3 regions of the Polycladomyces abyssicola genome follow, and region 1 is predicted to be linked to each of the others. Evidence: riboswitches for the same ligand, from Rfam matches in the RefSeq annotation. Region 1 holds a riboswitch; each other region holds the start of a gene.
The links. Region 1 has a riboswitch for S-adenosylmethionine ahead of metH (methionine synthase). Riboswitches for the same ligand answer to the same signal wherever they lie in the genome.
Positions count from the first base shown of each region.

Region 2: another riboswitch for S-adenosylmethionine. It lies ahead of KI215_RS11125 (homocysteine synthase); the one in region 1 lies ahead of metH (methionine synthase).
Region 3: another riboswitch for S-adenosylmethionine. It lies ahead of metX (homoserine O-acetyltransferase MetX); the one in region 1 lies ahead of metH (methionine synthase).

Region 1 is NZ_AP024601.1:2,833,856-2,837,139, forward strand. It holds gene metH (methionine synthase) at 1-1,969, opposite strand, end outside; SAM riboswitch class I at 2,052-2,167, opposite strand; gene KI215_RS14110 (disulfide oxidoreductase) at 2,477-2,926, opposite strand; gene KI215_RS14115 (DsbA family protein) at 2,936-3,284, opposite strand, start outside.
Region 2 is NZ_AP024601.1:2,205,155-2,208,438, forward strand. It holds gene KI215_RS11120 (hypothetical protein) at 1-133, shown strand, start outside; gene KI215_RS11125 (homocysteine synthase) at 112-1,413, opposite strand; SAM riboswitch class I at 1,630-1,747, opposite strand; gene KI215_RS11130 (ornithine--oxo-acid transaminase) at 1,962-3,155, shown strand; gene KI215_RS11135 (helix-hairpin-helix domain-containing protein) at 3,209-3,284, opposite strand, start outside.
Region 3 is NZ_AP024601.1:958,905-962,188, forward strand. It holds gene KI215_RS04850 (ABC transporter permease) at 1-645, shown strand, start outside; gene KI215_RS04855 (ABC transporter ATP-binding protein) at 657-1,673, shown strand; SAM riboswitch class I at 1,736-1,875, shown strand; gene metX (homoserine O-acetyltransferase MetX) at 1,963-3,054, shown strand; gene KI215_RS04865 (succinate dehydrogenase cytochrome b558 subunit) at 3,275-3,284, shown strand, end outside.

The DNA.
Region 1 (3,284 bases):
TGTACTTCTCCAACGCCAGCTTGAGATCATCGATCAATCCGTCCTTGGTTCCCTCCACGATATATTGCCCCAGTCGCTCTTCCAACGGCAACGTTTCTCCCGATGACTTCGTCTCCGTTTTCTTGGCGCGGTAAAACTGCACAAACTCGGCCAACACTGCTTCGTAGTTCTCATGGTTGGTCTCAAACAGCAAACGTTCCGCCAAACGGACTTCTTCCTGCGGGATGGACGCATAGCGCTCCAGTTTTTCGGTATTGACGATGGCGTAGTCCAATCCCGCCTTGGTACAGTGATACAAAAAGACGGCGTTCAACACTTCCCGTCCCGCCGGCGGCAAGCCGAACGACACGTTGGAGATACCCAAAATCGTCTGGCAACGCGGCAAACGTTCCTTGATCAGACGAATGCCCTCCACAGTTTCCTTGGCCGATCCGATATACGCTTCATCGCCCGTCCCGACGGGGAAAACCAGCGGGTCGAAAATGATATCTTCTTCCGGAATGCAGTACTTTTCCGTCAACAAGCGGTAGGAGCGTTCGGCCACCTCCCATTTCCGCTCGCGGTCGACGGCCATGCCACGTTCGTCGATTGTGCCCACCACAACCGCCGCACCGTAGCGGTGAATCAGGGGCACCACCTTTTCAAACCGCTCTTCCCCGTCTTCCAGGTTGATCGAGTTGAGAATGGCTTTGCCCTGCGAAAACTTCAACGCCTCCTCCATTACCTCGGGCGATGTGGAGTCGATCATCAGCGGTGCTTTGATCACCTTGACAGCGTAGGTCAAAAACCGCCGCATATCCTCCAGTTCGTCCCGATCAGGATCAGCCAGACACACGTCGATCACCTGGGCACCGTTTTTCACCTGTTTGCGGGCAATTTCCGCGGCGGCTTCATACTCCCCCTCCTGGATCAAGGTACGAAATTTGCGCGATCCGATCACGTTCGTCCGCTCACCGACGAGAATCGGTCGATTGTCCGCCTCTACATAAACGGGTTCGATACCGGATACCGCCGGAATATGCCGTTCCGGTACGGGGCGGGGGCGTTTGTCCCTCAATGCCTCCGCCAGCGCACGGATATGATCCGGTGTCGTACCGCAACATCCTCCCGCCATGTTGAGCCAGCCGGCATCGGCAAAGGCAGCCAGTTTGGCAGCCAGTCCCTGCGGCGTCTCGTGATACCTTCCCTCCTCGTCGGGCAAACCGGCGTTGGGATAACAGCTCACCCCACAATCGGCCATAGAAGCCAGCGTTCGCAAGTGGTCACGCATAAATTCCGGGCCGGTCGCACAGTTCAACCCTACACACAAGGGACGGAGATGGGAGATAGACACGTAGAAAGCCTCCACATTTTGCCCGGCCAACATGGTGCCCATCGGTTCGATCGTGCCGGAAATCAGGATCGGAACTTCGGTTCCCAACTCGGCAAATGCCCGCCGGATCCCGATTCCGCCCGCTTTCACATTCAGCGTGTCCTGGGAGGTCTCCAACAGCAACGCATCCACGCCACCCAACAACAGCGCACGTGCCTGTTCGTAATACGCGTCCACCAACTGGTCGAACGTGATACCGCCCGTCACCGAGAGCGTCTTGGTTGTCGGTCCCATCGCCCCGGCCACATACCGGGGAGAACCGTCCCGCGTCCATTTGTCCACAGCTTTGCGGGCGCAAGCCACCGCTGCGCGGTTGATCTCTTCCACACGGCTCTCCAGTCCGTACTCGGCCAATACCACCGACGTGGCACCGAACGTGTTGGTCTCCACGATGTCCGCTCCTGCTTCCAGATAGACTTCATGAATGGATTGGATCAGATCGGGGCGCGTCAGGTTGAGCATTTCGTTACATCCCTCATACGCTTCGCCACCAAAATCCTCCGCCGTCAAACAGGCATTTTGCAGCATCGTTCCCATCGCGCCGTCCAGAATCAGAATTTTTTCTTTCATCCGTTCCGACAACGGTTGAATACCCATGTCCATCATCCTCTTTCCTTCCATCAAATAAAAAACCTTTCATCTCTGATCGGATGAAAGGTTGGCGTCGTAAACGCGCAAACTCTCATCTCCCAGAGATACCCTCTGCAGGAATTGGCACCACATTTGAAAGGCTATCCCTTTCAAATAGGTTGCCGGGCTTCATCGGGCCAGTCCCTCCGCCGCTCTGGATAAGAGTTCCGCTAATCGGATTATGTGATTTTTTCCGAACTGACAAACGAAGGATTTGGAGATAAATATACAAAAAGAACGGGGCACCTGTCAATGATTTCAGGTCTTTCCCCTCACGAAATGACTCCAGACACACCCTCGTCCTGGTTCCTGGTTCTCTTCAAACATAGTATATGCTTTTGCGTGAAAACATTTCTCCGTGTTTGACCGACCGGACCGCCCGTTTTACACCTCACGTGCGTTTTTTTGTACGCTCCTCGCTCCCGTTTCAGGTCATGCACTGCCGGAGTAACGGACAACCGAATCCGATACCGTTTATGCTTCCTGTTCCGTAGCTGTTTCATTTTCGTCCGATTCCGCCGTCCGAGCTGCCATTAGAAACCAAGTGATCAATACAAACGCCGTCAATGCCAAAAAGGGAATGGTGACAATTCCGAACCAGTTGATATAGTCACCCGTACACGGCACTCCCTGCGTGCAGGGAGTGAACGACTTCATCGCCGGTACCTTTTGCAGCAAATAATGATAAAGCGAGATCGAACCACCAATCACACTGAGCGGCAGCGTGTAGGGGATAATCCTCCGGTCATCCCGATAGCTGGCAATTCCCAGCAGCACCGTCAACGGATACATGAAAATCCGCTGAAACCAGCACAACTTGCATGGTTCAAACAACGCGATCTCGCTGAAATACAAACTGCCTCCCGTCGCAACCAATGACACCACCCATGCGAAATACAATCCGTATTGCCGAATCCACGCCATCATTCCGGATTATCCTTTCTTGCCCGATTCTTGAAGCGCTTCATCCAACGCTTGTTTCAATTGGTTGTAGTCCAGCGGATTTTCCACTTCTTTTCCGTTGACGTAGATCGTCGGAACCGAATTGATGCCCAGTTTCTTTCCGTTGGCCATATCCCGCTGTACATCCGCCTCGTATTTCCGGGTGCGGATGTCTTGTTCCAGACGTTTCACATCGATGCCGGAAACGTGTTGCTTGGCCAATTGCACCAGAAACTCCGGCGTGGCCCAGATGGTGTACTCGTCCTGCTGATTCCGGTAGACCGCGTCATAAAACTGCCAGAATGCCTGCGGATTTTGACGGTAGATCGACTCCCCCGCG
Region 2 (3,284 bases), 630 kb from region 1:
TCTCGGTTACCAGGCCAATCCTCCCCCAGAATCGATCAATAACGGGATTCACTTGGGAGAGACAGGCTTTTTCAGCCTCGATCACCATTTGTTTCGAATGGTCCCGGTGTATCAAGCCGTGACGACGTTTTGACTTTTCTTCAATGCCTGATCCAGATCGGCGATCAAGTCATCCACCGACTCAATTCCTACGGACAAGCGGACCAGTTCCGGTGTTACGCCTGCGGCCAATTGTTCTTCTTCAGTCAATTGTTGATGCGTGGTGCTGGCCGGATGGATTACGAGGGATTTGGAATCACCCACGTTGGCCAGGTGAGAAAAGAGGCGTAAGTTTTCGATGAGTTTTTTGCCCGCTTCCAAACCACCTTTGATTCCAAACGTGAAAATGGCGCCTTGCCCTTTGGGCAGGTATTTTTTTGCTTTTTCGTATGACGGATGATCTTCCAATCCCGGATGGCTTACCCACTCCACCAGTTCGTGTTCCTGAAGGAACCTGGCGACCCGAAGCGCGTTTTCGCTGTGCCGTTCCATACGCAGATGCAACGTTTCCAACCCTTGCAAGAACAAAAACGCATTGAATGGAGAAATGGACGCTCCGATGTCCCGCAACAGTTGAACCCGGGCCTTGATGATGTAGGCCAGCGGCCCGACCGCCTCGGTGTAGGAAACCCCGTGATAACTCGGGTCCGGTTCGGTCAATTCCGGGAACTTGCCGTTGGTCCAGTCGAATTTGCCTGAATCCACAATCACCCCACCAATGCTGGTACCATGACCACCGATAAATTTGGTGGCCGAGTGCACGACGATGTCCGCCCCGAACTCAATCGGCCGGCACAAGTACGGCGTGGCAAACGTGTTGTCCACAATCAGCGGCACTCCGGCATCATGGGCCACTTTGGACACGGCTTCCACATCCAGCACGTCCATTTTGGGATTGCCGATGATCTCCCCAAATACAGCCCGTGTCTTTTCATTGATTGCCTTTTTGAAATTTTCCGGATCGGAAGGATCGACGAACCGCACAGTGATTCCCAGTTTGGGCAAGGTGTGTTGGAACAGGTTGTATGTGCCGCCGTACAAACTGCTGGATGAGACAATTTCATCCCCGGCTTTGGCGATGTTCAGGATGGAGTAGGTGATTGCCGCCTGACCGGAACTCGTCGCCAGCGCACCGACGCCACCTTCCAGCGCAGCCACCCGCTTTTCAAACACATCTTGAGTCGGGTTCATGATGCGGGTGTAGATATTGCCGAATTCTTTCAACGCAAACAAATTGGCTGCATGCTCCGTATCGTTGAACACATAGGAAGTGGTCTGGTAAATCGGTACCGCTCGCGCATTCGTCGTCGGGTCCGGTTCTTGGCCACCGTGGACCGCCAACGTTTCCAGTCCGTATTGTTGCGTTTCGCTCATCACCATCATCCTTTCGCAGAGATTGAATGCTTTGAGATTTCCCTGAGAAATCACCTGTTGTTCGTGTGAACGTCCCTCTCGCTATTGCAACACACAATCTCAAAGAGCACTCGCCGACTAAAGCCGCCTTTCCGCTTGTGACATCAGCCTAAAACAGTGGAATAAAAAAGCCCCTTCTCCGATAAGAGAAGAGGCTTTGGTTACGCCAGCTCTCCTCTCTTATCTCTCGGAAACCGTTGGCGTCGGTTTCCGCAGGAATTGGCACCTTCCGGTTCGTACAGACCGGGGTTGCCGGGTTTCATCGGGCCAGTCCCTCCACCACTCTCGATAAGAGATTCCAAATCCGATTCAATTGTGTCGACTATCAGAAAACTTGTTTTTCATTATACCGGTCTCTCATACCGCCGTCAACCGTTTTTTTAGAAAAAGTTCCGTCATTGATTCCATTCCAAATTCCATCTACAATGGTGATAGATTGCTTATTTTCGGGTCAGGGCGTGTGTATATGCGCCCATACATCAAATTTATTCATCATCAAGGAGGCTATCATGTCACGGAACCAAACGTTGATCGAATTGACGGAAAAATACGGCGCGAGGAACTATCACCCCCTGCCGATCGTGATTTCCAAGGCGGAGGGTGTTTGGGTGGAGGATGCTGACGGCAACAAGTACATGGACATGCTGAGTGCCTACTCGGCATTGAACCATGGACACCGCCATCCCCGTCTGATCGCGGCGCTGAAAGAACAAGCGGATAAAGTCACCTTGACCTCCCGTGCGTTCCACAACGATCAGCTGGGACTTTTTTACAAAAAAGTGGCTCAGTTAACGGGCAAAGAGATGATTCTGCCGATGAATACCGGAGCCGAAGCGGTGGAAACCGCCCTCAAAGCGGCCCGGCGCTGGGCATATGATGTGAAGAAAGTGCCGGAAAACCAAGCGGAAATCATCGTCTGTGAAAACAATTTCCACGGCCGGACCATCACTGCAGTCTCTCTCTCGTCCAGTGAGGAGTACCAACGCGGATTCGGCCCGTTGACCCCTGGCTTCAAAATCATACCGTACGGTGATGTCGAAGCGCTGAAAGCAGCCATTACGCCCAACACAGCCGCCTTCCTGGTGGAGCCGATCCAAGGGGAAGCAGGCGTTATCGTGCCGCCGGAAGGATATCTGCGTGAAGCCTACCGAGTATGTAAAGAACACAACGTCCTGTTCATCGCCGACGAGATCCAAACCGGGTTCGGTCGAACCGGTCAACTGTTCGCCTGCGACTGGGAAGACGTCCGGCCTGACCTGTATGTGATGGGGAAAGCGTTGGGCGGCGGTGTGATGCCGATCTCCGCCGTGGCCGGGGATAAAGAAGTGATGGGGGTATTCGAACCGGGCTCCCACGGTTCCACCTTTGGCGGCAACCCGTTGGCCTGCGCCGTCTCTGTGGCTGCACTGGATGTGCTGGTGGAAGAAAACTTGCCTCAGCGCTCTCGTGAATTGGGCGAATATTTCATGGCTGAACTGAAACAAATCCAAAATCCGATCATCAAGGAAATCCGCGGTAAAGGCCTCTTCATCGGAATGGAATTGTATGAACCGGCTCGTCCGCATTGCGAACGTCTGGCTGAAGAAGGTTTGCTGTGCAAAGAGACGCACGAAAACACCATCCGTTTCGCCCCGCCGCTCACGATTACCCAAGAAGAGCTGGATTGGGCACTGGCCAAAATCCGGAAAGTGTTGTCTGCTTGATGTACGATATAAGAACCCCCTCGATCCACGAGGGGGTTAAAATTTGGCTCGATTCACGGCACAGTCAAACGGTCGCGAAACTTTTCCAGTGTTTTCTCCCCGATCCCCGGAACGTTGGCCAGCTCGTCC
Region 3 (3,284 bases), 1.3 Mb from region 1:
AGAGATGTCTTTGTCCGCACCTGGTACGGTGGGCGCATTTCACTGGAGATCGGACTGGCCGCAGCCTTGATCGACTTGTGCATTGGCGTGCTGTACGGTGGCATTGCCGGTTATCGCGGTGGCAAGGTGGACGAAGTGATGATGCGGATCGTGGACATTTTGTGGGGATTGCCGTATCTGCTCACCGTCGTGTTGCTATTGGTCGTGCTGGAGCCGGGTTTGGGCACCATCATCATTGCACTGACTGCGACGGGATGGCTCAATATGGCACGGTTGGTACGGGGTCAAGTGCTGCAGCTGAAACAACAGGAGTTCGTGTTGGCGGCACGTACCCTGGGAGCCGATACCAAGCGCCTCCTGTTCAAACATTTGATTCCCAACGCCATGGGACCCATCATCGTCATGCTGACGTTTACGGTGCCCAATGCCATTTTCGCTGAAGCCTTTCTCAGCTTTCTGGGGTTGGGCGTGCAGGCCCCGCAAGCCAGTTGGGGGACGATGATCAACGATTCGTTGGTCGTCATCTTTTCGGAAGATTGGTGGCGGCTGTTTTTCCCTGCCTTTTTCCTCAGCTTGACGATGTTGGCCTTCAACGTGTTCGGTGACGGTCTGCGTGACGCGCTCGATCCCAAGATGCGGAAATGAGGTGGATCAACGTGGCATTGTTGGAGATTCGCGATTTGCATGTGTCGTTTCACACCTATGCAGGAGAAGTACAAGCGGTCCGGGGTGTCAACCTGACGTTGGAAAAGGGAGAAGCATTGGCCATTGTCGGGGAGTCGGGCAGTGGCAAAAGCGTCACTGCACAGGCGATTATGCGCTTGATTCCTTCTCCGCCCGGCAAAATCAAGAGCGGTGAAATTCTTTTTGACGGGAAAAATCTGTTGAAGTTGACGGAAAAAGAGATGTTCCAGGTACGCGGCTCCGAGATCGGGATGATCTTTCAGGACCCGATGACATCGCTCAACCCGACGATGACAGTGGGTAAGCAGATCATGGAGGGGCTGATTTGGCACCAGCGCATTTCCCCTTCCGAAGCGCGCCAACGCGCAGTGGAAATGTTGCGTTTAGTGGGCATTCCCAGCCCCGAGACACGGATCAACAATTATCCTCACGAATTCAGCGGCGGGATGCGGCAACGAGCCATGATCGCCATCGCATTGGCCTGCAATCCGAAGATTTTGATCGCAGATGAGCCGACCACGGCATTGGACGTGACCATCCAAGCACAGATCATCGAACTGCTGAAGGAACTGCAAAAGAAAACGGACACCGCTGTCATTCTGATCACCCACGATTTGGGTGTGGTGGCGGAAATGGCGCAACGCGTGGCGGTGATGTACGGAGGCAAGGTGGTGGAGACGGGAACGGTGGAAGAGATCTTCTACAGGCCACGTCATCCATACACCTGGGGGTTGTTGGCTTCTATGCCTCGGCTGGATTTGGATCGGAAGCAGGAGTTGAAGCCAATCCCCGGGTCCCCGCCGGATCTGTTCGATCCGCCCAAAGGTTGCCCGTTTGCCGATCGTTGTCCGTACACGATGTATATTTGCAACGACGAGATGCCCGAGGTGAGTGAGGTATCCCAGACGCATCGCGTTAGTTGCTGGCTGGAACACCCAGAAGCACCGTCCGTCTCGCATGAACCGATCGTGCGCATTTCGTCCAAGTAAACATTGACAGAAATTTCGATCCATCGTATCATAAGCTTCAAATACGAATATCAGGAAACACCTTCTTATCCAGAGCGGCGGAGGGACTGGCCCGATGAAGCCCGGCAACCACCCCGTTTACCTGTGTGCACCAAAAACACACATCAAACGGCGGGGAATGGTGCCAATTCCTGCAGAACCGACAGGTTCTGAGAGATGAGAAGGGGGACGGACTGCGATGGCATGGGAGCAGACGACACCCTCTTCTGATCGAAGAGGGTGTTTCCTTTTAAAAAAGGAGAGAAAACGCGTGGTAACCAGCGTCGATACGGTGACAAAGAAAACGGTGGCCGTGGGGCCGGTAGCGTTGGAATGCGGGGAAACACTGCAGGATGTGCACATTGCGGTGGAGACGGTGGGAAAACTGTCGGTGGACCGGGACAACGTGGTATTGGTTTGTCACGCGTTGACAGGAGATGCGCATGCCGTCGGGGATGAACGGGACCCCGGCTGGTGGGACGGGTTGATCGGGCCCGGTCGCTACATCGATACCAACCGCTATTTTGTCGTCACCACCAATGTACTTGGCGGCTGTAATGGAAGTACGGGTCCGTCATCCATCAATCCGGCCACGGGGCGGCCTTATGGTTCGAGTTTTCCCCCGGTCACCATTCGGGATATGGTCCACGTGCAGTATCGTACCCTTCAGAAAATGGGCATCGATCGGGTTCATACCATCGTCGGCGGTTCCATGGGGGGAATGCAGGTACTGGAATGGGGCATCTTATACCCTGAAGCGGTGGAGAATTTGATCCCCATCGCCACCACAGCCGCGTTGTCCCCCATGGCCATCGCCTACAACGATATCGGGCGCCAAGCCATCATGTCCGATCCGGACTGGCAGGGAGGCGATTACTACCCGGGACCGGGGCCGAAAAAAGGTTTGGCTATCGCCAGGATGGTCGGAATGGTTACCTACCGAACGGACACGTTGTTCCATCAGCGGTTCCAACGCCGGCTGCAGACCAATGTACCGGAATGGTCCCGGGACGCGACATTTCAGGTGGAAAGCTATCTGCGTTATCAGGGAGAAAAACTGGTTAACCGGTTTGATGCCAACAGTTATTTGTGTCTGCTCAAAGCGATGGACACGCATGATGTGGGCAGGGGGCGCGGCGGAATGGCGGCCGCGCTGTCGAAGATTCGCTCCCGTGCGTTGATCATCGGCATTGAGGAGGATCGGTTGTTTCAAATTGAGGAGCAACGAACACTGTACCGGGAATTACGGGAGCAGGGAAAAGATGCACAGCTGTGGGAATTACGATCCCCGTACGGACATGATGCATTTTTGATCGAATACGAAAAGATGGGACCGGTAATCCGGGAATTTTTGGAGGGGTAGCATTCCGGGGAGAAGCTACCCCTTTCCTTGACGCTGTCGAACAATTGGGAGTACAATAAGGTTGTTCACAAAGTTGAAACCCCTTTCTATCCACTGGACCGCATTAGATCCAGTCCAAGGCATTTCGCCACACTTGTCGAAACGTTTGGGAAGCGGGTTGACATCACGGCTTGATCGCACTATCAAAGTCAATTTACAAGGGGTTATTGGAGGGCGCAAGATGAGCAATC